Regions from separate parts of the Isoptericola sp. GX10416 genome, predicted to be linked through region 1. Evidence: predicted binding sites of a transcription regulator. Region 1 holds the regulator's gene; each other region holds the start of a gene.

What was found. The regulator LexA, encoded in region 1, represses DNA repair genes until DNA is damaged. The targets are predictions, from matches to a motif close to TCGAACANNTGTTCGA.
Region 2: ACWAT2_RS05495 (HNH endonuclease signature motif containing protein) is a predicted target of LexA. The motif match lies at 3,657-3,672, and genes of this name have one in related genera.
Region 3: uvrA (excinuclease ABC subunit UvrA) is a predicted target of LexA. The motif match lies at 3,931-3,946, and genes of this name have one in related genera.

The regions. Positions count from the first base shown of each region.
Region 1 is NZ_JBWPVO010000005.1:152,053-159,809, forward strand. It holds gene dapF (diaminopimelate epimerase) at 1-237, shown strand, start outside; gene ACWAT2_RS10020 (class I SAM-dependent methyltransferase) at 271-876, opposite strand; gene hflX (GTPase HflX) at 959-2,488, shown strand; gene ACWAT2_RS10030 (ATP-dependent DNA helicase) at 2,563-4,614, shown strand; gene ACWAT2_RS10035 (L-lactate dehydrogenase) at 4,647-5,606, shown strand; gene lexA (transcriptional repressor LexA) at 5,623-6,384, opposite strand; gene ACWAT2_RS10045 (LysM peptidoglycan-binding domain-containing protein) at 6,586-6,927, shown strand; gene nrdR (transcriptional regulator NrdR) at 7,017-7,532, shown strand; gene ACWAT2_RS10055 (DUF5302 domain-containing protein) at 7,580-7,757, shown strand, end outside.
Region 2 is NZ_JBWPVO010000002.1:353,180-360,936, reverse strand. It holds gene ACWAT2_RS05505 (phosphatase PAP2 family protein) at 1-649, opposite strand, end outside; gene ACWAT2_RS05500 (serine hydrolase domain-containing protein) at 746-1,774, shown strand; gene ACWAT2_RS05495 (HNH endonuclease signature motif containing protein) at 1,931-3,637, opposite strand; gene ACWAT2_RS05490 (SdpI family protein) at 3,742-4,110, shown strand; gene ACWAT2_RS05485 (YnfA family protein) at 4,117-4,452, opposite strand; gene ACWAT2_RS05480 (CAP domain-containing protein) at 4,499-5,443, opposite strand; gene ACWAT2_RS05475 (LysR family transcriptional regulator) at 5,487-6,440, opposite strand; gene ACWAT2_RS05470 (alpha/beta hydrolase family protein) at 6,574-7,335, shown strand; gene ACWAT2_RS05465 (DUF7059 domain-containing protein) at 7,354-7,757, opposite strand, start outside.
Region 3 is NZ_JBWPVO010000001.1:75,798-83,554, reverse strand. It holds gene uvrC (excinuclease ABC subunit UvrC) at 1-368, opposite strand, end outside; gene ACWAT2_RS00370 (OsmC family protein) at 410-919, opposite strand; gene uvrA (excinuclease ABC subunit UvrA) at 938-3,901, opposite strand; gene ACWAT2_RS00360 (YciI family protein) at 4,017-4,313, shown strand; gene ACWAT2_RS00355 (TerC family protein) at 4,323-5,327, opposite strand; gene ACWAT2_RS00350 (VOC family protein) at 5,520-5,798, opposite strand; gene uvrB (excinuclease ABC subunit UvrB) at 5,740-7,757, opposite strand, start outside.

The DNA of each region.
Region 1 (7,757 bases):
ATGCGCGTGCACGAGCGGGGCGTGGGGGAGACGCGCTCGTGCGGCACGGGTGCCTGCGCTGCGGCGCTCGCGGTCCGTGCCTGGGCCGCGCACGGGGCCGCCGACCCCGACGAGGTCCCGACCACGTGGTTCGTCGAGGTCCCCGGCGGGGAGGTCCGGGTGCGGCTGCTCGACGGCGGGCACGTCGAGCTCGCCGGTCCGGCCGAGCTGGTCTTCAGCGGAGACGTCGAGCTGTAGCCTGCGCCGCTCCGGGCCGGACCCGGGCGCTCGTCAGCGGGTGGAGTGCAGGACGCGGAACCCCTTGGACGACGTGACCCGTTCGGTCGGCAGGTCGAGCTCCGCCTCGATCCAGCGGGCCAGGGAGTCGGAACCGAGGTTCTTCTGGACCACCAGCCAGGCCCCGCCCGGCGCACCACCCGGGACCAGGCGCGGGAGCCACCTGCGCAGCATGTCGTGCAGCACCTGCTTGCCGACCCGGATCGGCGGGTTCGACCAGAGGGCGGCGAACCGGACGTCGTGGGGCACCTCGTCCGGCGTGACGGCACGGACCCGCCCGGCGACCCCGAGCCGCTCCGCGTTGCGGCGCACCAGGTCGAGCGCACGGAGGTTGACGTCCACCGCCCACACCGTCGCGCCGGGGGCCCGCAGCGCCATCGTGAGGGCGATGGGGCCCCAGCCGCAGCCGAGGTCCAGCAGGTCGCCCGCCGGCGGCGCCGGGACCTCGCCGAGCAGCACCCGGGTGCCCTTGTCGAGGCCGCCGGGAGAGAAGATGCCGCCCGCCACCTCGACCTGCGTGGCGGTGCCCGCCAGGTCGACGGCGACCAGCCGTCGCTCGGCGTCGGAGGCCGGCTCGGCCGTGAAGTAGTGGTCGCTCACGCACGCATCGTAAATCCCTTCGGCCGGGACGAATCCGCGTGGGATCCTTGTTGCACCCACGTACCCCATGGAGAGGACCGTCTTGACCCACATCCCGACCGATCCCGAACAGACCACCGCCGCCACCGGACCGAGCGCGTCCCGTGACGCGCAGTCGATCGCGAACGACGTCGTCGCGCGGGTGCTGGCGCGGGCCGGGACCGCTCGGGCCGAGGGCACGACGGTCCACGCCGCCCACGACGGGGACCAGCTCGACCTCGCCGAGCGGGCCGCGCTGCGGCGCGTCGCCGGCCTCTCGACCGAGCTCGACGACGTCACCGAGGTCGAGTACCGCCAGCTGCGCCTCGAGAAGGTCGTGCTCGTGGGGCTCTTCCCGGGTGGCGAGGCCGCGGCACGCGAGGCCGACGTCTCCCTGCGCGAGCTCGCGGCGCTCGCCGAGACGGCCGGTTCCCAGGTGCTCGACGGACTGCTGCAGAAGCGCGCCAAGCCCGACCCCGGCACGTTCCTCGGCTCCGGCAAGGCCGCTGAGCTTGCCGAGATCGTGGCGGCGTCCGGCGCGGACACCGTCGTGGTCGACACCGAGCTCGCGCCGTCCCAGCGGCGTGCGCTGGAGGACATCGTCAAGGTCAAGGTGGTCGACCGCACCGCCCTGATCCTCGACATCTTCGCCCAGCACGCCAAGTCCCGGGAGGGCAAGGCGCAGGTCGAGCTCGCCCAGCTCGAGTACCTCCTGCCGCGTCTGCGCGGCTGGGGCGAGTCGATGTCCCGGCAGGCCGGTGGCCAGGTCGGCGGGGCGGGAGCCGGCATGGGCTCGCGCGGACCCGGTGAGACCAAGATCGAGCTCGACCGCCGCCGCATCCGCAACCGCATGGCCAAGCTGCGCCGGGAGATCGCGGCGATGGCACCCGCCCGGGAGACCAAGCGGCACGACCGCAAGCGGCACGCGATCCCGAACGTGGCGATCGCGGGCTACACCAACGCCGGCAAGTCGTCGCTGCTCAACGCGCTGACGGGCGCCGGGGTGCTCGTGGAGAACGCGCTGTTCGCCACCCTCGACCCGACCGTTCGCCGGTCCCGGACCGAGGACGGCCGCGTCTTCACCTACGCCGACACCGTCGGGTTCGTCCGGCACCTGCCGCACCAGCTCGTCGAGGCGTTCCGGTCCACGCTCGAGGAGGTCGGCGACGCCGCCCTGCTGCTGCACGTCGTCGATGCCTCCCACCCGGACCCGGAGGGCCAGATCGACGCCGTCCGGGAGGTGCTCGCGGAGATCCCCGGCATGGACGACGTGCCCGAGGTCGTGGTGCTCAACAAGGCCGACGTGGCCGACCCGACGGTCGTGGGCCGCATCCAGCGCAGGGAACGCCGCACGGCGGTGGTCTCGGCGCACTCGGGCGAGGGCATCGCCGAGCTCCGCGCGCTGATCGCCGACACGCTGCCGCGCCCCGCGGTCGAGATCGACCTCGTGGTGCCGTACTCGCGCGGCGACCTCGTCCACCGGGTCCACGAGAACGGCGAGCTCGCCGGGGAGGAGCACCTCGCCGACGGCACGCGCCTGCGCGGCCGGGTCGACGCGGCGCTCGCCGCGGAGCTGGAGGGCGTGGCGCTCTGAGCCGGGCGGCCGCCGTCGTCCGTGTGCTGTGGACCGGGCACCCGCGGCGCCTCCCGCGCCCGTAGGATCGTCCGGTGAACTCGTCCGCCTCGTCCGCAGAACCCGCCGAGCAGCCGCCCGAGGTCACCGAGCTCCTCGACCTCGCCGTGGCGGCCCTCGGCGGGTCGCGGCGCGAGGGCCAGGACCGGATGGCCGAGGCGGTCACCGACGCCGTGGAGTCCGGTCGGCACCTCCTCGTCCAGGCGGGCACCGGCACGGGCAAGTCTCTCGGGTACCTGGTACCCGCCGTCCGGCACGCCGTCACGGCCGGCGAGCGCGTCGTGGTCTCCACCGCGACCCTCGCGCTGCAGCGTCAGGTGATCACCCGTGACCTCCCCCTGGTCGCCGACGCCGTCGCGCCGCGGCTGGCACGGCCGCCGCGCGTCGCGCTGCTCAAGGGCTGGCACAACTACCTCTGCCGGCACAAGGTCACCGGCGGCTATCCCGTCGACGGCGCCACGCTGTTCGACCTCCCGGCCGACCCCGGCCCTGGCGAGGGTTCGTCGGCCGAGCAGCACCCCGCGGCGGCGCCACGGGGCCGGTCCGACGACGGCGCGCGGCTGGCCGACCACGTCCGGCGGCTGCACGAGTGGGCCCAGGAGACCGACACCGGTGACCGGGACGACCTGGTCCCGGGCGTGCCGGACCGGGCCTGGCGGCAGGTGTCCGTGACGTCGCTGGAATGTCTCGGGCAGCGCTGCCCCCTGATCGACGAGTGCTTCGGGGAGCAGGCGCGGAACACCGCGCGCGAGGCCGACGTCGTGGTGACCAACCATGCGATGCTCGGGATCGCGGCGTCCGGCAACACCAACGTGCTGCCGGAGCACGACGTGCTCGTGGTAGACGAGGCGCACGAGCTGGCCGACCGGATCACGGCGGCGGCGACCGTGGACCTGTCCGGAGGCACGGTGGAGCACGCCGCCCGGCTCGTGCGCCAGCACGGCGGGACGCTGACCGACGACCTCGACGCCGCCGCACGGTCGCTGGCAGAGGTCCTCGCGCGGGTCCCGGCGGAGCGTTACTCGCAGGGCCTGCCCGGCGAGCTGCAGACCGCGGTCGAAGCGGTCCGCGACGCCGCCCGGACGCTCCTGAGCGACGTCAAGCCGGATCGGGGGGCTGAGCCGGACGCCGGCCTGAAGATGGCGCAGTCGGCCCTCACACAGCTGTTCGAGGTCGCCGAGCGCATGGCGGCGGAAGACACGAGCGCCGACGTGCTGTGGTGCTCGCGCCCCCCGGCCGACGCGCCGTGGGGCGACGGGGTGGGCCGGCTGCACGCCGCGCCGCTCGCGGTCGCGGGACTGATCAGCACCCAGCTCCTGGGCGAGCGGACCGGTGTGCTCACGTCGGCGACGCTGGCCCTCGGCGGCACGTTCGACCCGGTCGCCCGGTCCCTCGGCCTCGCGGCCTCGACGGGCGAGGACGACGCCGTCTGGCGTGGGCTGGACGTGGGCAGCCCGTTCGACTACCGCAAGCAGGGCATCTGCTACGTGGCCAAGCATCTGCCCGCCCCGGGGCGCGAGCCGACGACCGAGGCCCAGCTGGACGAGATCGCGGGACTCGTCGAGGCGGCCGGGGGTCGGACGCTCGGGCTGTTCTCGTCCCGGCGGGCGGCCACGGCCGCCGCCGAGGCGATGCGCGAACGGCTGGACGTCCCGGTGCTCTGCCAGGGGGACGACCAGCTGCCCACCCTGGTGCAGCAGTTCGCGGCCGACCCGGCGACCTGCCTGTTCGGCACGCTGTCGCTGTGGCAGGGGGTGGACGTGCCGGGTGACGCCTGTCGGCTCGTGATCATCGACCGGGTACCGTTCCCGCGACCGGACGACCCCGTGAAGGCGGCACGTGCCCGAGCCGTCGAGCAGGCCGGTGGCAACGGGTTCATGCAGGTGGCCGCGACCCACGCGGCGCTCCTGCTCGCCCAGGGCGCGGGCCGCCTCATCCGGTCGACTGACGACCGCGGCGTGGTGGCCGTGCTCGACCCCCGGCTCGTCACCGCACGCTACGGCACGTTCCTGACACGGTCGATGCCGGACTTCTGGCGCACGACCGACACCGAGCTGGTGCGCTCCGCGCTCCGGCGGCTCGCGTAGCGCCCCGCACGGGCGCGACCTAGGCTGACCGGGTGACAGCACCTCGCAGCAGGACCAAGATCGCCGTCGTCGGTGCCGGTGCGGTGGGGGCCACCCTCGCCTTCACGGCGCTGGCGCGTGGTACCGCCAGGACGGTCGCCCTCCTGGACGTCAACCGGGCCAAGGTCGAGGCCGAGGTGCTCGACCTGCAGCACGGCGGGATGTTCGTCCCCCAGGCCGAGGTGATCGGCTCGGACGACGTCGAGGTGTGCCGCGGCGCCGACGTCGTGATCGTCACCGCTGGAGCGAAGCAGCGGCCGGGACAGTCTCGACTGGACCTCGCGGAAGCGACCATCTCGCTGACCCGCAAGATCCTCCCGGGCCTCCTCGAGGTCGCGCCCCACGCCATCTTCCTGATGGTGACCAACCCGGTCGACGTCGTGACGTACGCGGCACAGCAGATCTCCGGGCTGCCGCCCGAGCGGGTCTTCGGCTCGGGCACGGTGCTCGACTCGTCACGCCTGCGCGGGGCGCTCGCACAGCACTGCGGGGTGGCGACGGCGAACGTGCACGCCTACATCGCCGGCGAGCACGGCGACTCCGAGATCGCGCTGTGGAGCTCCGCCCGCATCGCCGGGGTGCCGCTCCTGGAGTGGGAGGCGCTCCCGGGCCGCCCGCCGCTCGACGACGCCACCCGGAAGGTGATCGCGCGCGACGTGGTCGAGTCCGCGTACCGCGTGATCGCCGGCAAGGGGGCGACCAACTACGCGGTCGGGCTCGCCGCGACGCGGATCGTGGAGGCGGTGCTCAACGACGAGCACCGTGTGATGCCCGTCTCCACCCGGATCGAGGACTTCCACGGGATCAGGGACGTGTGCCTGTCCCTGCCGACGCTGGTGGATGCCCGGGGCGCGACGACCGTCGTCGACACCCCGCTGTCCGAGCAGGAGGTGGCCGGCCTCCGATCGTCGGCCGCGAGCGTGCGGTCGGTGCAGCAGCGATTCGGGCTCTAGCCGCAGCGCGTCGAGGTCACAGGCTGCGCAGGACGGCGACCACCCGGCCGAGGACCTGTGCCTCGTCCCCGGAGATCGGGTCGTACGCGGAGTTCTGGGGCATCAGCCAGGTGTGACCGCCGGTCTGCTTGAACGTCTTGACCGTGGCCTCGCCGTCCAGCATCGCGGCGACGATCTCACCCTGCTCTGCGACGTTCTGGCGACGGACCACCACCCAGTCCCCGTCGCAGATGGCCGCGTCGATCATCGAGTCGCCCGCGACCTTGAGCAGGAAGAGCTCACCGTCACCCACGACCTGGCGGGGGAGCGGGAAGACGTCCTCGACGACCTGCTCGGCCAGGATCGGCCCACCGGCGGCGATACGACCGACGAGCGGCACGTAGGACGGCGTCGCGACCTCGCTCTCGGACCCGTCCGGGGTCGGCAGGCTCGACGACGCGACCGGTGAGCCCGCGGTGGAGGCCGCTCCGTTGCCCGCCGAGGGGTCCACGACCTCCATCGCCCGCGGACGGTTAGGGTCGCGGCGCAGGTATCCCTTGCGCTCGAGCGTGGTGAGCTGATGCTTGACCGACGACGGGCTGGCCAGGCCGACGGCCTCGCCGATCTCCCGCATCGTCGGTGGATAACCGCGGCTCTCGACCGAGGCGCGGATCGTCTCGAGGACCCTTCGCTGGCGCGGGGTCAGCCGGTCCGGACCGGTGGAGATCTCGGAGACGGACGCGAGCGTGCCGTCGTGCGTACCGGACCCGGCGCCTTCGGTCTCGCGTGTCGTCGTCATGTGTCTCTCCCGTCAAGAACCAGACAAACCTGTCATCGCTCCCGTCAGAGTAGGGCAGATCCGCACCGACATCAAACATCTGTTCGAGATCTCTCGACGCGTGTCGGGTCGCCGTGATACCAATGTGTACAAGCGTTCGACGAACATACGTTTGACGGACAGGTGTTCGAGAGGCCCGTGCGGCTCCGGGAGGGCGAAGCAATGGCATCGATCGCAGTGGTCTCGCAGGCCGCGGGCTTCCTGGGCCTCGGTGGCCTACGCCTCACGGTTCGCGGGCGCCGTGTGCTCGTCGCCCTGGCGGTGCTTCTCCTGGCCGTGCCGGCCGTCGCCTGGGGTGCCAGTGCCGTCGCGGACGCGCCGGACCGTGCGCAGGAGGTGCGGCTCGAGACCGTGGCGCCGGGCGAGACGTTGTGGGAGTACGCGCGGTCGGTGGCGACCCCGGGCGAGGACCTGCGGGACGTCGTCGCCGCGCTGCAAGAGCTGAACGGGCTGGGCGGCGCGGAGCTCAGGGCGGGGCAGGTCCTGGTGCTGCCGCTCGACTAGCGGCACGTGGTGTTGCACCGAGGGCTGGCTGGCGCATACTTTCGTCGGGCAGCTGGGCACGGGCCCGGCCCGACCGCAGGAGACTCCGGATGCACTGCCCGTTCTGCCGACACGCCGACTCGCGCGTGGTCGACTCTCGTACCGCCGACGACGGATCGTCGATCCGACGCCGCCGCCAGTGCCCGAACTGCCAGCGCCGTTTCACCACGATCGAGACCGCGAGCCTCTCCGTCGTCAAACGTTCGGGCGCGACCGAACCGTTCAGCCGTGACAAGGTCGTCGCCGGGGTGCGCAAGGCGTGCCAGGGTCGGCCGGTGAGCGCCGACGACCTGGCGCTCCTGGCGCAGCGGGTCGAGGAGACGCTGCGTGGCTCGGGTAGCGCGGAGATCGACGCCTACGAGATCGGCCTGGCCATCCTGGGTCCCCTCCGGGAGCTCGACGAGGTCGCCTACCTGCGTTTCGCCTCGGTCTACCAGGCGTTCGACTCGCTCGACGACTTCGACGCAGCGATCACATCCCTGCGCGCGGAACGGGCCGAGCGCGAGACGGCCGCGGGTACGGCGCCCGGCGGCTCGGTGGAGGAGGCTCCCACCGCGTCCACGTGATCGGAAAAGCCCTCGCGCCCGCGGGCCGAGGGGCGCATGCTGGGCCTATGACAGACGACAAGAGGACGACCGCCCCCGGCGACGAGGCCAAGGCACGGTTCAAGGAGGCCCTCGACAAGAAGAACGCCGCGCGCCACCGCACGTCCGACTCCGAGCGGAACACCGGATCCGTGCACGGCTCGGAGACCGCCGGTCCCGTGCAGCCGATGTTCCGGCGCAAGTCGG
Region 2 (7,757 bases), on a different contig from region 1:
CGACGAGCGTCGACACCCCCGTGGCCCCCGTGTACGCCGCCCCGAGCACCGTGACGACCGGGCGCCACGCCCGGGGCGTGGCGAGGAGTATCGCCACGGACACGCTCGCCGCGACCGTCGTGTGCCCGCTGGGCAGCGTGTTCTCCCCGTTCCAGCCGGGCAGGAGGTCCGGGCGGGTGAGCAGCTGGTGCTTGAGCACCTGCGTCGTGAGGTTCGCCCCACCGACCAGCACGGCCACCTGCAGGGCGAGCACCCACCGCCGTCGGACCAGTGCCACGACCATGGCCGCGCCGATGCCGCCCACGACGAACGCGACGGAGACCACGTCGAGCACCGGCTCGGCCACCTGCCAGAGCCGGCCCTGACCGTAGGCCGCGCCGAAGAAGGCGAGCTCGTCGAGCCGTTGCCCAGGAACCGTCGTGACGAACACCCGGTAGGTGAGCCAGAAGGCGACCGCGGCGAGCAGGCCGACCGCCACGGCCGTCGCCTGCGTCCCTGGCCGGCCACGCGGCGCGGGAGCCGTCACGGACGCGACCGGGGTGCGGCCTCCGCCCGCGGGAGCGGGCCGCACCCGCGCGGGGGCAGGCGCGACCGGTGCGGCGCCCGCTGGGGGCTCCGCTGCCGGGAGCTCACGAGTGTCACCGTTCACGCAGGTCACAGTATCCGCTCCGTGTGGCGGACCGGTGGACGAGCCGTGCGGTCCGCGGGCGAGCCGTGCGCGGTCCCCGGGCCCTATCGTGGAGCCGTGCCCGGCGCCGACGAGATCCTCGACCTCACCGCGAACCGCCTCGGCCGGCGGCGCGTCGGCGTCGTCGTCGGACACCTCGCGGCCGACGGCACGACGACGGTACGCGGCACCGGCCGCACCTCGCTGCCCGACGGCGGCACCCCGGACGCGCGGACGAGGTTCGAGATCGGCTCGATCACCAAGACCTTCACCGCTCTGGCGCTGGCCCGTGCCGTGACCGCCGGGGGCCTGGACCTGGAGACGCCCGTCGGTGATCTCGTCCCGGAGGTCGCGCCCTTGGGGCGCGGCGGCACACCGGTCACCCTGCGGCACCTCGCCACCCACACCTCGGGCCTGCCGCGCGTCCACATCTCGATGCTGCGCGGCACCCTCGACGCCTACCGCGGCCTGGATCCTTACCGGAACCACTCGGAAGAGGCGCTCCTCGCCGCGATCCGCTCCGGCCGGCTCCGCCGCACTCCCGGCACCGGGCGGCAGGCCTACTCGAACAGCGGCTTCGGTCTGCTCGGCATCGCCCTGGCGCGGCACGCCGGGCTGACCTATGCCGAGCTCGTCGCCCGCGACGTCACCGGCCCGCTCGGCCTCACCGACACCGGCACCAGTGACGCGGCGACGGCCGAGCAAGCCGCTCGTACCGCCGTCGGGCATCACCGACGGCGCACGCCCGCCGCGGCCTGGAACCTCGATGCGCTGCCCGGCGCCGGGGCGCTGCACTCGACGGCCGACGACCTCCTCACCTGGGCACGGTGGCACCTCGACCCACCACCCGGCGAGCTCGGCGAGGCGCTGCGGTTCGCCGTGGCCGAGCACGGTCCCCGCATCGGGCTCGCCTGGCAGCGCAGCGCGACGGAGGCCGAGCGACGCCGCGGGCGCGACCAGGTGATCTGGCACAGCGGCGGCACCGGCGGGTTCCGCTCCGCGCTGTGCCTGCAGCCCGCCACCGGCGACGCCGTCGTCGTCCTGACCAACCACGGCCGGAGCGCGGCCCTGGCGGCAATCCGCCTGCTGGCGGCACTGTCCCGCTGAACGCGGGCAGGGTCGGCATCGCGTGGGACGACGGTGCGCAGAGCCGCCGCTCAGGACCTTCGTGCATCTGGGCCGTGGCGCACAGCACCTCCGCGCCGCAGAGCCGCCGCTCAGGACCTTCGTGCATCTGGGTCGTTGCTCTCGGGACCGCGGGGCTCAGAACGGGGGCTCGCCAAGGTCCGGCGGGAGCATAGGTCCCGGCTCCGGCGGGATCGGACGCTCCTGCTCCCGCGGGATCGCTGGCCCGGGCAGCACGCGATGGATGCTGGCAGGTGGTCGCCCGTCCGGCCGGGTCACGTGCCGTCTGCCCGTCGGCGACGTCCACTCCAGCGTCCCGCCCAGTCCGGGTGGATCACTGGCCGATCCGTCGGCGTGGACAGCTCTGGCGCGGCGTACGGACCAGCCCGTCTGATGCTTGAGCACATGATGCTTGCGGCACAGGTGAGCAAGATTGTCCGCACTGGTGGTTCCGCCGTCGGCCCAGTCGGTGGTGTGATCGAGGTCGGCGCGATCGGCGGCGACACCGCAACCGGGGAACCGGCAGGTCGCGTCGCGCCGGGCAAGTGCCGCCCTCAGCCCGGACGGCACCGTGTAGGACTCCCGCCCGACCGACAGCGCGAGCCCGGTCTCGGGGTGGGTGAGCACGCGGCGCAGCGACGGCGCCAGCTCGGCCAGCTCGCGGGCGATGTCGGCTCCGATCGGGCCGTGCCCGTCGAGCTCCGCCGGGATGTCGGCCACACCCAGCAGGGTCAGCACCGGCACGGTCACCGTCACGCGGGGCCGGATCGACCGCGCAAGAGCGGCCAACGACGGAATCGTGGACACCGCGGGCCCACCGGACACCGCGAGCCCACCGGACACCGCGAGCTCCCCGACCGCTCCAGGCGTCAAAGGCTCAGCAGACGCCACAGGCTCCCCGGGCGTCACAGGCTCCCCAGAGGCACCGGGCTCGGACCGCGGCCGCGGGGACGCGCGCTCCACGGAATCCTGCTGGGGCGGAGACTGCGACGGCGAGGATCCCGACCACCATCGCTCGGCCGGCGGAGGCGCGAGCGGCAGGCAGGTGCGGTCGAGCGTGCCGTCGTCGAGCAGCAGCGCAGCGAACGCGTCGGCCATCCCGTGGCTTCGTCCACGAGAGCCGTCCTCGCCACGCAGGCTCGTCGCGGCACGGTGCAGCCTGTCGTACGCGGCGTGCGCCACGACCGCGGGCAGGTGCGCCGAGAGCCAGGCCATCCCGTCACGACCGTCGTCGAGGTAGACCCCGCGCGACTCGGCGGCCCGGGCGTGCCGCACCTCGACCGGCTCCGGGTGGACGTCCTCCCGCGCGCGGCGGGCACGGGCATCGACCTGACCCGGTGTGCTGGCCACGAGCGCCGGGGCGACGGCCTCCTCCACGCGCCGCGCGTCCGCGTCGTCCAGGTCGGCGACGTGCCGGGCGACGCGGGAGGCATGCGCCCAGGAGCAACGCCCCGCCGACAACAGCGCGAGCGTGCGCGGCGCCTTCGTGCGCAGAGCAGCGGCGTGGTCGCACAGCGTGCCCGCAGCGTGCTCACCGACGTGCAGCACGGTCGCGACCTCGGCGACCACCGCCCGGCGGGCGAGCTCCTGACGACGCGAGGACGTCGCGCGCGCCGCAGCACCGCCGTCGTCCACGAGACGGGACTCCGCGCGCTCGGCGACCTGGGCTGCCTCGGCGAGCAGGACCGCCCGGCGGCCCTCCAGGGCGCCGATCGCGGACTGGACCTCGGCCAGGGAGTCGAGGAGCTCGTCGAGCCGTGACAGCTCGACGTCCGCCGGTGCGGACGCCCGCCGCACCACGGCGGTGGCCGTGGTGCTCGGTGGGCTGGCGGGCTGCGTCGTCATGTGTCGAACCTAGCAGGATTCGAACACGCGTTCTATACCCTGTGGAGAACGATCACGCTTCTCCCCGCCGTCGGTGTGGCCCACGCCGGGTACGGTCGTTCACGATGGAAGACCTGGGCGTGAGGATCCTGCTGTTCGTCGTCATGCTGGCCTCCGGCGTGCTCCTCGTCTGGTCGGCTCATGCCGCCGCGTCGGGACGCCTCAAGCGGAACCAGCTCGCGGGGATCCGCGTCCCGAGCACGATGGCGAGCGACGAAGCCTGGCTGGCGGCTCACGTCCGGGCCGAGCGACCGACACGACTCGCCGGGTTCGCCTCGATGGCGAGCGCGGTGTTCGCGCTCCTCCCGCTCTCCACTCCCCTGCTGGCGGCCGGGGTGCTCCTGGGAGGCCTCGCGATGCTCGGGTTCGTGCTCTACGGCGCCCGCGTCGGCATCCGGGCAGCCACCGAGGTGTCCAAGAGCTCCAACGGCTGAACCTCCCTACGCCGGCCGCGGGGCGTACATGATGACGGCCACCCCGACGAGGCAGATCAGTGCCCCCGTGACGTCCCAGCGGGCGGGCCGGAAGCCGTCGACCACCATGCCCCAGACCAGCGAGCCCGCCACGAACACGCCGCCGTACGCGGCCAGGATGCGGCCGAAGTGCGCGTCGGGCTGGAGGCTCGCGAAGAACCCGTACAGACCCAGGGCGATCACGCCCGCGCCGATCCACAACCATCCGCGGTGCTCGCGGAACCCTTGCCACACGAGCCAGGCGCCGCCGATCTCGAACAGTGCGGCTCCCAGGAACAGGACGATCGATCGGGCAGTGTTCATGATGACCATCCTGCGGGACCGGGTGGCACAGCGCGTCGGGCTCCGCTCAGCGTCCGAACACCTGGGTCCACCACGGGCCGCCCGCGCCGGGCTCCATCCCCAGGCCGTGCCGGGTGAGGTCGCAGTTCAGGATGTTGGCGCGGTGCCCAGGGCTGGCCATCCACGCCGCGACGACGGCCCGGGCGTCCGCCTGCCCGCGAGCGATGTTCTCCGCGCCGAGCCCCGCCACCCCGGCGGCGTCGGCACGGTCCCACGGGCTCCGCCCGTCGGGTGTCACGTGGTCGAAGAATCCCCGGGCGGCCATGTCCCGCGAGTGGGCCAGTGCCAGGGCGTCCAGGGCAGAGTCCGCGCGCAGGGCGCCACAGCCCGCCGCAGCACGCTCCGCGTTGACGAGCCCCAGGACGCCGTCGGCCTCGCTCGCGGCCGTCCGGGCACCGGCAGCCTTGCCGGCCGCCTTGACCTCGGCCCCGCCGTCGGCGTCACCGTCGGCGCCCTGGTCGGCGCCGTCCCCGCCAGCGTCCTCCCCGGCGGCGCCGTCCCCGTCGGCACCGTCCTCGTCAGTTCCGTCGCCGTCAGCAGCCTCCCCGTCAGCAGGTGGTGCGCCGGCGTCCGACGGCGCGTCCTCGGCGTCGGCAGCGTCGGAGCCCGAGTCCGAGTCCGAGTCAGCGTCCTCACCGTCCGCCGAGTCCTCGTCCACGAAGCCCTCGCCGTCGGTCGCGACCTCGCCGTCCGCGGAACCCGCTCCGCCGGCCGGGCCGCCACTGCCGTCCGGTGCACCGCCGTCGTCCCCATCGGTCCCGGCCTCCGGGCGCTCCAGCGATGCCTCAACCGCCATGACCGTCGGGGCGCCGCCACCCAGGTGGTCGCTGATCCGGAGGGCTCCCGGCGCGACCAGCGCCGTCGCGAGCACGAGGACCAGGCCCACGGCAAAGGTGGCCAGGAGCGCACCGAGCTGACGCAGGCCGCTGCGGGGTCTCCGTCGACGCGACACGCAGGAACCGTAGCGCCCCGGCCGCCCCGGGCGAAAGGCACGGCTACAGGGCCGAGCCCTGCGCGATCACGTATCGCTCGTACGCCGGAGTGCGGCGCACGGCCTCCGCGTGGGCGTAGACGGCGGCCGCCCGGACACGGTCCACGTCGAAACGTTCCCCGGCGTCGCCTCGCCAGGCGACGTACTGCGTCCAGCGCAGCGGCTCGCCCTCGAGGGCGACCGCCCGGACACCCGGCAGGTCGAGCAGCAGCGGCTGCACGAGCGCGATCGCGTGCCCGCCCTTGACCTGCTCGACCGCGGAGGCGCGCTCGGTCTCGCTGACCTCCCGGGGTGTGAACCCCGAGCGCGCGCAGGCGGCGACGAAGCACCGCTCGAAGCATCCGTCGCCGGGGGCGGACAGCCAGTTCTCCTGCGCGAGCTCGCCCAGCGGCACCTCGTCGTCGCCGGCGAGGCGGTGGTCCTCCGGCAGCAGCACGAACACCGGGTCCGTGCGGAGCCGGGTCCACTCGACACCACCGTCGGTGGGCAGGACGGCGTCGCCGCACGCACCGACCAGCGCGATGTCGAGCGTGCCGTCGGCCAGCCGCACCGCCGCCGCGTCCGCCGACCAGGACGTGAAGGACGTGACGTTCACCCCGGCGAGGTCGGCGCGCAGGCGGTTGAGGAAGATCCCGCCCAGGACGGTCGAGACCGTCCCCACGCGCAGGGACGTGGCGGCGTCGGGCCGGGCGAGCACGTGCCGGCGTACGTCGTCGTGGAAGGCCTCCATGGCCGGCAGCAGGACGCGCGCGTGCCGCAGCACGAGCTCGCCCAGCGGGGTGGTGCGCGTCCCGTGCCGGTCGCGCACGAACACGGGCCCGCCGAGGGCCTGGTCGATGCGGTTGAGCTGTGCGGACAGGGCCGGCTGCGCCATGCCGAGGGCAGCGGACGCCTTCGTGACGCTGCCCTGCTCGGCGACGACGGTCACCAGCCTCAGGTGCCGGAGGTCGATCTCCATACCGAGAAGATATCTCCGCCAGAGCATTCGTGGGATGACCCGTTGGTCACATCGGCCCCGGACCGGCCGTGGTGCGCTCCAGGCACGGGCAGTGTGCACACTGTTCCCCACAGTACCGACGAGAGGAACCACGATGGCGGAACGCGTGACGTTCGCGTCCAGCACCGGGCCCCGGCTGGCCGGGATCATCGACGAGCCAGAGGGCGACGTGCGCGGCTGGGGACTGTTCGTCCACGGCTTCACGCTGGGCAAGGACTCCCCCGCAGCGGCACGGATCTGCAAGCAGCTCGCGTCCGAGGGCATCGGCATGCTGCGCTACGACAACCTGGGGCTGGGCGACTCCGAGGGAGACTGGGGCGACGGGTCGTTCACGGTGAAGGTCGCGGACACGGTGCTCGCGGCCGAGCTCATGGCCGCCCGCGGGACGCCGGTGAGCCTCGTGGCGGGCCACTCCTGGGGCGGCGCCGCCGCCATCGCGGCAGCGCCGGAGATCCCCGACGCACGGGCGGTGGTCACCGCGTGCGCGCCGTTCGACCCGAGCCACGCCGAGCACCACTACGACGAGCTGGTCGACGAGGTCCTCGAGAGTGGCAACGCCGTCTGGCAGGTCGGCGGCAAGCGCCTCAATCTCAAGCGCGGCATGGTCGAGGACGTCCGCGAGGCCGACCTCGAGCACCGCATCCCGCAGCTCGGGCTGCCGCTTCTCGTCATGCACTCCCCCACCGACAACATGGTCGGGATCGACAACGCGAGCGAGATCTTCCGCGCCGCGCGACACCCCCGCAGCTTCGTCTCGCTGGAGGGCTCGAACCACCTGCTGACCAAGCCCGGTCAGGCGCAGCGCGCGGGCCGCATCATCAGCGCGTGGGCCGACCCGTACCTCACGCCGGCCTGAGCCCGGGCGGGCAGCCGCTCAGGCCGGCGCGAGGAACCCGTCGCGGACCATCCCGCGCACCGCGGGCAGCAGGTCCGCCGCGAGGTCCGACGGCGGCACGTCCAGCAGCGCTGCCAGCGCACCCACGGTCTGACCGACCGTCAGCTCGCCGTCGCACACGCCCACGAAGGCCGCCAGGCCGGTCGAGGCCTGCACGCCGCGGCCCAGCCCGTCGCCCTGCCGCACCACGATGACGTTCGGGTCGGTGGCACCCGGTGAGAGGTACCGCTCCTCGGTGACGTCGCCCGCCACGACCAGGCGCTGGCCAGCCAGCGCCTGGTCGTCGTGGCGCTCCAGCCAGTCGTGCGCGGCCAGCGAGGCCGCGAGGTGCCCGCCGAGCGGCTGCCGCAGCGACCCGTGGTGCTCCTCCAGCCGCCGCAAGG
Region 3 (7,757 bases), on a different contig from region 1:
GCGCCGCGCATCACCTGTGCGCGGGGGACCTCGTCACCCATCGTGACCGCGAGGTACGGGTAGGACTTGTCGTCGCGGTACTTGACGTTGAAGCGGGGGTCGTACTCCTTGATCCAGGAGTACTCCAGGGCGAGAGCCTCCACCTCGGTGCCGACGACCGTCCACTCGACCGACGCCGCCGTGGTGACCATCTGCTGCGTACGGTGGTGCAGGTTGGCGACATCCTGGAAGTAGCTGGACAGCCGCTGGCGCAGGCTCTTCGCCTTGCCCACGTAGATCACACGGCCGTGCGCGTCGCGGAACCGGTACACGCCCGGCGAGGTCGGGATCTCTCCCGGCCGAGGTCGATATGTCGCGGGGTCGGCCATGGGCCCAGGTTAGGTCAGGTCACCGACATCTCCCGAAACGCTCAGGCGGCGGCGTCCGCCACGTGCAGCGGCGCCGGCTCGACCAGCACCCTGAAGTTCACGCTGCGAGCCAGGAAGCACAGCGCGTGCGCGCGATGGTGCAGGTTCGCGACGTGCTCGTCCGTGGCCCGCTCCCCCGACTCGACGACCACCCGGGGGTGCAGCGTCACGTCGGTGAACTGGCCCTCGCCGCGGGCCTCGACCCGCATCGTGCCCGTGGCGTCGTCGCTGTACTCGCGCACCTCCAGGCCGGACTCGGCCGCCAGGTGCAGGAACCACAGCATGTGGCACTGGGACAGGCTCGCGACGAACAGGTCCTCGGGGCTGAACCGCTCCGGGTCGCCGCGGAACTGCGGGTCCGCCGAGCCGGGCAGCACGGGGCGTCCGGGCAGCACGACGTCGTGGTCACGCGTGTACGCGGTGTAGGACGACGTCACCGTGTCCGGACCGCCGGCCTGGACGCCTGCAGCGGGCCAGCGGACCGCGACCGAGTATCCGTGGTGAGCTCCCATGGCCAACACCGTAGAGGTTCAGGCGGCGTCGCGCTTGGTGGCTCGGGCCTTCTTCGTGCTCTTGCGTCCCGCAGGCACCGCGGCCGCGGCGGACGACGGCGCCGGCGGCTCGACCGGGACGTCTGGATGTGCCGCGAGGACCTCGGCGAGGTAGCGCCCCGTGTGGCTCTCCTCGACCTCCGCGACCTGCTCGGGGGTGCCCTGCGCCACCACCGTGCCGCCGCCCGAGCCGCCCTCGGGGCCCATGTCGACGACCCAGTCGGCGCTCTTGACGACATCGAGGTTGTGCTCGATGACGAGCACCGTGTTGCCCTTGTCCGCCAACGACTGCAGGACGCCCAGGAGCTTGCGGATGTCCTCGAAGTGCAGGCCTGTGGTGGGCTCGTCCAGCACGTACACCGTGCGGCCGGTCGACCGCTTCTGCAGCTCGCTGGCGAGCTTCACCCGCTGCGCCTCGCCGCCGGAGAGCGTCGGGGCCGGTTGTCCGAGCCGCACGTAGCCCAGGCCGACGTCCACGAGCGTGGACAGGTGCCGGGAGATCGCGGGGAACGCCGCGAAGAACTCGGCGGCCTCCTCGATGGGCATGGCGAGCACGTCGGCGACCGTCTTGCCCTTGAAGTGCACCTCGAGGGTCTCGCGGTTGTACCGCGCACCGTGGCAGACCTCGCACGGGACGTAGACGTCGGGCAGGAAGTTCATCTCGATCTTCAGCGTGCCGTCGCCCGAGCACGCCTCGCAGCGGCCGCCCTTGACGTTGAAGGAGAACCGCCCGGGTCCGTAGCCTCGGACCTTCGCCTCCTCGGTCTCGGCGAAGATCTTGCGCACCCGGTCCCACACCCCCGTGTAGGTCGCGGGGTTCGAGCGCGGCGTCCGGCCGATCGGACCCTGGTCGACGTGCACGACCTTGTCCAGCTGGTCCGTCCCGGTCACGCGCGTGTGCCGTCCGGGGACCTGGCGGGCCCCGTTCAGCTCGTTGGCCAGGACGGTGTGCAGGATCGAGTTCACCAGGGTCGACTTGCCCGAGCCCGAGACGCCCGTCACGGCGGTGAGCACGCCGAGCGGGAACGAGACGTCGATGTCTCGCAGGTTGTTCTCCCGCGCACCGACGACGGACACCTGCCGCGCGGGATCGACGCCGCGGCGCACCGCGGGCAGCGCGATGCTCCGCCGGCCGGCCAGGTACGCGCCGGTCATCGAACCCTCGGCCTCGAGCAGGCCGGCGTAGTCGCCGGAGTGCACGACGGCGCCGCCGTGCTCGCCCGCGCCGGGACCGACGTCGACGATCCAGTCGGCCGCGCGGATCGTGTCCTCGTCGTGCTCGACGACGATCAGGGTGTTGCCGAGGTCCCGCAGGCGGGTGAGGGTGTCGATCAGCCGCCGGTTGTCACGCTGGTGCAGCCCGATGCTGGGCTCGTCGAGCACGTACAGGACCCCGACCAGGCCGGAGCCGATCTGGGTCGCCAGTCGGATGCGCTGCGCCTCGCCGCCCGACAGCGTCCCCGCGGCCCGCTCCAGGGTCAGGTAGTGCAGACCGACGTCCAGCAGGAAGCCCAGCCGGGCGTGGATCTCCTTGAGCACCTCGCCCGCGATCGCCGTCTCCCGGGACCCGAGCTCGAGGGCGTCCAGGTACTCCTTGGCGGCGCCGATCGGCAGCCGGCACACGTCCCAGATCGACTTCGAGCCGACCTTGACGGCGAGGACCTCCGGCTTGAGGCGTGCTCCGTGGCACTCGGGGCACGGGACCTCGCGCATGTAGGCCTCGTAGCGCTCCTTCGACCAGTCCGACTCGGTCTCCGTGTGCCGGCGCTCGATGAACGTCACAGCACCCTCGAACCCGGTCGAGTACTGGCGTTCGCGGCCCCACCGGTTGCGGTACTTGACGTGCACCTGATGGTTGCGCCCGTGCAGGACGGCGGAACGCGCCCGCTGCGGCAGCGCCCGCCACGGGACGTCCATCGAGAACTTCATCTCCTCGGCGAGCGCACCGAGGACTCGTGCGAAGTACTCCGAGGAGGTCTGCGACCAGGGCGCGACCGCACCCTCGCGCAGGGTCCGCTCGTGGTCCGGCACGACCAGCTCGGGGTCGACCTCCAACCGGAAGCCGATGCCGGTGCACTCCGGGCACGCGCCGTACGGCGCGTTGAACGAGAAGGTCCGCGGCTCGATCTCGTCGAGGCTCAGCGGGTGGTCGTTGGGGCAGGAGCGCTTCTCCGAGTACTTCAGCAGACCCGGTAGCTCGTCGCCGGCCTCCGCATCGTCCGCGACGTCGACGAGGTCGATCATCACCAGACCGCCGGCCAGACCGAGCGCTGTCTCGACGGAGTCGGTCAGCCGGCGCTGCACGCCGTCGCGCGCGACCAGCCGGTCGACGACCACCTCGATGTCGTGCTTGACCTTCTTCTCCAGCGCGGGCGGGCTGCTGAGCTGGACGACGTCGCCGTCGACGCGTGCTCGCGAGAAGCCCTGGGTCTGCAGCTCGGCGAAGAGATCGGTGTACTCACCCTTACGACCCCGCACCACCGGGGCGAGCACCTGGTATCGCGTCCCCTCCGGCAGGTCGAGGATCTTGTCCACGATCTGCTGGGGCGTCTGCGCCTGGACCGGCTCGTCGCACACCGGGCAGTGCTGGGTGCCGGCCCGCGAGAAGAGCAGACGGAGGTAGTCGTAGACCTCCGTGATCGTGCCGACCGTCGAGCGCGGGTTGCGGTTCGTCGACTTCTGGTCGATCGAGACCGCCGGGCTCAACCCTTCGATGAAGTCGACGTCCGGCTTGTCCATCTGGCCCAGGAACTGCCGGGCGTAGGCGGACAACGACTCGACGTAGCGCCGCTGCCCCTCGGCGAAGATGGTGTCGAAGGCCAGTGACGACTTGCCCGAGCCGCTCAGGCCGGTGAAGACGATGAGCGAGTCCCGCGGCAGGTCGAGGTCGACGTTGCGCAGGTTGTGCTCGCGGGCACCGGAGACGACGAGGCGATTGCTCACGGCAGCATCGTACGGCCCACCACCGACATTCGTACAGGTGTTCCATGTCACGTCGCCGCGGCACGCACCGTGGACGCTCCGGCCGGGTGCTGCCGCGAGATGCTTGGATGACGGCATGAGTGTCTACGCCGTCACCTACGTCTATGCCCCCGACAGCGTCGCTGCGCGCGACCGGGCACGTCCCGCGCACCGCGACCACCTGCAGGCGCTGTGCGCCGACGGCGCGGTCCTCGTCTCCGGACCCCTGCCCGCGACCGACGACGAGCCCGACGGCGCCCTCATCGTGGTGACCGCACCGTCGGCCGCGGAGGCGGACGCGCTGCTCGGCACCGACCCGTTCCGTCGCGAAGGGCTCGTCGCGGAGGTCTCCGTACGGGAGTGGGTGCCCGTCATCGGCGGGTTCGCGGGCTGAGGTCGGCCGTCAGCCGTCACCCTTCTCGACGGTCGCGCTGATGCGCCTGTCCCGGCGCGTCTTCATCAGTGACGTCACGGTGGTGATGCCGAGCACCACCACGATGAACGCCAGCGAGTAGCTCGTCGGGATCTCCGGGATCACCTCGACGTGCTCGCCGCCGTTGACGAACGGCAGCTCGTTGGTGTGCAGCGCGTGGATGACCAGCTTCACCCCGATGAATCCGAGGATCGCGGCGAGCCCGTAGTTGAGGAACACGAGGCGGTCGAGCAGGCCGTCGACGAGGAAGTAGAGCTGCCGCAGGCCGAGCAACGAGAACGCGTTGGCCGCGAAGACGAGGAACGTCTCCTGGGTCAGCCCGAAGATCGCCGGGATCGAGTCGACGGCGAAGAGCAGGTCGGCGCTGCCGATCGCGACCATGACGATGAGCATCGGCGTGATGTATCGCTTGCCGTCCATCCGGACGGTCATGCGGTGCTCGACGTAGTCGTCGGTGGTCCGGAACAGCCGCCGGGTCAGGCGGAGCACCGCGTTCTCGGTGAACTCCTCGTCGTGGGAGGTTCCCGCGCGGGCCTGGGCGATCGCGGTCCACACGAGGAACGCGCCGAAGAGGTAGAAGATCCAGGCGAAGTTCGCGATGAGCGCCGCTCCGGCCAGGATGAAGATCGTCCGCAGCACGAGCGCGATCGTGATGCCGACCAGCAGCACGCGCTGCTGGTGCTCCCTCGGCACACGGAAGCTCGTCATGATCAGGACGAACACGAACAGGTTGTCGACGCTGAGCGACTTCTCCGTGATGTAGCCGGCGAAGTACTCCCCGCCGTACTGGCTGCCCCAACCGGCGAAGACGATCGCTCCGAACACGAGGGCCACCGCCACGTAGGCGAGCGACCACCACGCCGACTCCTTGAGCGTCGGCGCGTGCGGCGTGCGCACGTGGCCGAGGTAGTCGACGACGAGCATCGCCAGGATCGCGGCGACAGTGACGATCCATACCCACACGGGTACGTCCATGACAGATCCTTCCGGTACGCAGGACAAGGCACCGGAGGTCTCTCTCACCCGCGGGCAACCCGGGTGGATGAGACCGAACCGGCGTCCGTGCCGGTCGTACTGACGGCCTCACCACTTGGGAGATACTCCCCTCCAACGAGCGTCAAGCATACGGCACGACGACGGTGCGGGGCACCCGCGCGGAGCCGTCGCTCACTGCAGGCAGAAGTCGTTGCCCTCGGGGTCCTGCATCACGATCCAGACGTCCCCGAGCTCTGCGCCCTCGCTCAGCACGGACGCTCCGAGGGCCGTGAGACGCTCGGCCTCCGCCGTCAGGGCCGGGAGGCGTTCGTCGCCGGCGCGGCCGGCACTGACGTTCAGGTCGAGGGTACTCAGGTCCTCTGGTCGGGGAACTGTGGTTCCGGGGGCCGGGTCAACCCGTGGCCGCCCGCATCTGGCGCAGCTCCTTCTTGAGCCCGCCGATCTCGTCACGCAGGCGCGCCGCCACCTCGAACTGCAGCTCGGCGGCGGCGGCGTGCATCTGGTCGCTGAGCTCTTGGATCAGCTCGGCGAGCTCCTCCGCCGCCAGCCCGGCCAGCCGGTTGCCCGACGTCGAGGCCTCCTTCGGTGACCCGGGCACGGGAGCCTTTCCGCGGCCGTCCCCCGGCGCCTTCCGGTAGCCGCCGGCCAACAGCTCGGCCGTGTCGATGTCCTCGCGCGCCAGCATGTCGGTCACGTCCGCGATCCGCTTGCGCAGCGGCTGCGGGTCGATGCCGCGCTCGGCGTTGTAGGCCTTCTGCTTCTCCCGGCGCCGGTCCGTCTCGTCGAGTGCGAATCGCATCGCCGGTGTGACCTTGTCGGCGTACATGTGCACCTGGCCGGTGACGTTGCGCGCGGCACGGCCGATGGTCTGGATGAGGGAGCGTTCGGAGCGCAGGAACCCCTCCTTGTCGGCGTCGAGGATCGCCACCAGCGAGACCTCGGGCAGGTCGAGACCCTCGCGCAGGAGGTTGATGCCCACGAGGACGTCGTACTCGCCCAGGCGCAGCTCGCGGAGCAGCTCGACGCGTCGCAGGGTGTCCACCTCGGAGTGCAGGTAACGCACCCGCACGTCCTTGCCCAGCAGGTAGTCGGTGAGGTCCTCGGCCATCTTCTTGGTCAGCGTCGTGACCAGGACCCGCTCGTTGCGCTCCACGCGGTCGCGGATCTCCCCGAGCAGGTCGTCGATCTGGCCGGTGGTGGGCTTGACCACCACCTCCGGGTCCACGAGGCCGGTGGGTCGGATGATCTGCTCGACCACGCCGTCGGACATCGACAGCTCGTAGTCGCCGGGCGTGGCCGAGAGGTAGACCGTCTGCCCGATCCGCTCGACGAACTCCTCCCAGCGCAGCGGTCGGTTGTCCGTCGCGCTCGGCAGCCGGAACCCGTGGTCGACGAGGGCGCGCTTGCGTGACATGTCGCCCTCGAACATCGCGCCGATCTGCGGCACCGTCACGTGCGACTCGTCGATGACGAGCAGGAAGTCCTCGGGGAAGTAGTCGAGCAGCGTGTTCGGCGGCGTGCCACCCTCGCGGCCGTCGATGTGCCGTGAGTAGTTCTCGATACCGTTGCAGGTCCCGATCGAGCGCATCATCTCGATGTCGTAGGTGGTGCGCATGCGCAGCCGCTGGGCCTCGAGCAGCTTGTCCTGCTTCTCGAGCTCGGCCAGGCGGGTCTCGAGCTCCGCCTCGATGCTTCCGATCGCCCGCTCCATCCGTTCCGGACCTGCTACGTAGTGCGTCGCCGGGAAGAGGTACACGCTCTGCTCCGTGCGGATCACGTCGCCGGTGAGCGGGTGCAGCGTCTGGATGGACTCGATCTCGTCGCCGAACATCTCGATGCGGATCGCGAGCTCCTCGTACACCGGGATGATCTCCACGGTGTCGCCCCGCACCCGGAACGTCCCCCGGGTGAAAGCCATGTCGTTGCGCGAGTACTGCATCTGCACGAACCTGCGGAGCATCTCGTCGCGGTCGACGACGTCGCCGACCGCGAGCCGCACCATCCGGTCGACGTACTCCTGCGGCGTGCCCAGCCCGTAGATGCACGACACGGACGCCACCACGACCGTGTCGCGCCGGGTCAGGAGGTTCGACGTCGCCGAGTGCCGCAGCCGTTCCACCTCGTCGTTGATCGACGAGTCCTTCTCGATGTAGGTGTCCGTCTGGGCGATGTACGCCTCAGGCTGGTAGTAGTCGTAGTACGACACGAAGTACTCGACGGCGTTGTGGGGCAGGAGCTCGCGGAACTCCGTGGCAAGCTGTGCAGCGAGCGTCTTGTTCGGCGCCATGATGAGCGTCGGTCGTTGCAGCTTCTCGATGAGCCAGGCGGTCGTGGCGCTCTTGCCCGTACCGGTGGCACCCAGCAGGACGACGTCCTTCTCCCCCGCCTGGATACGCTCCGCGAGCGCCC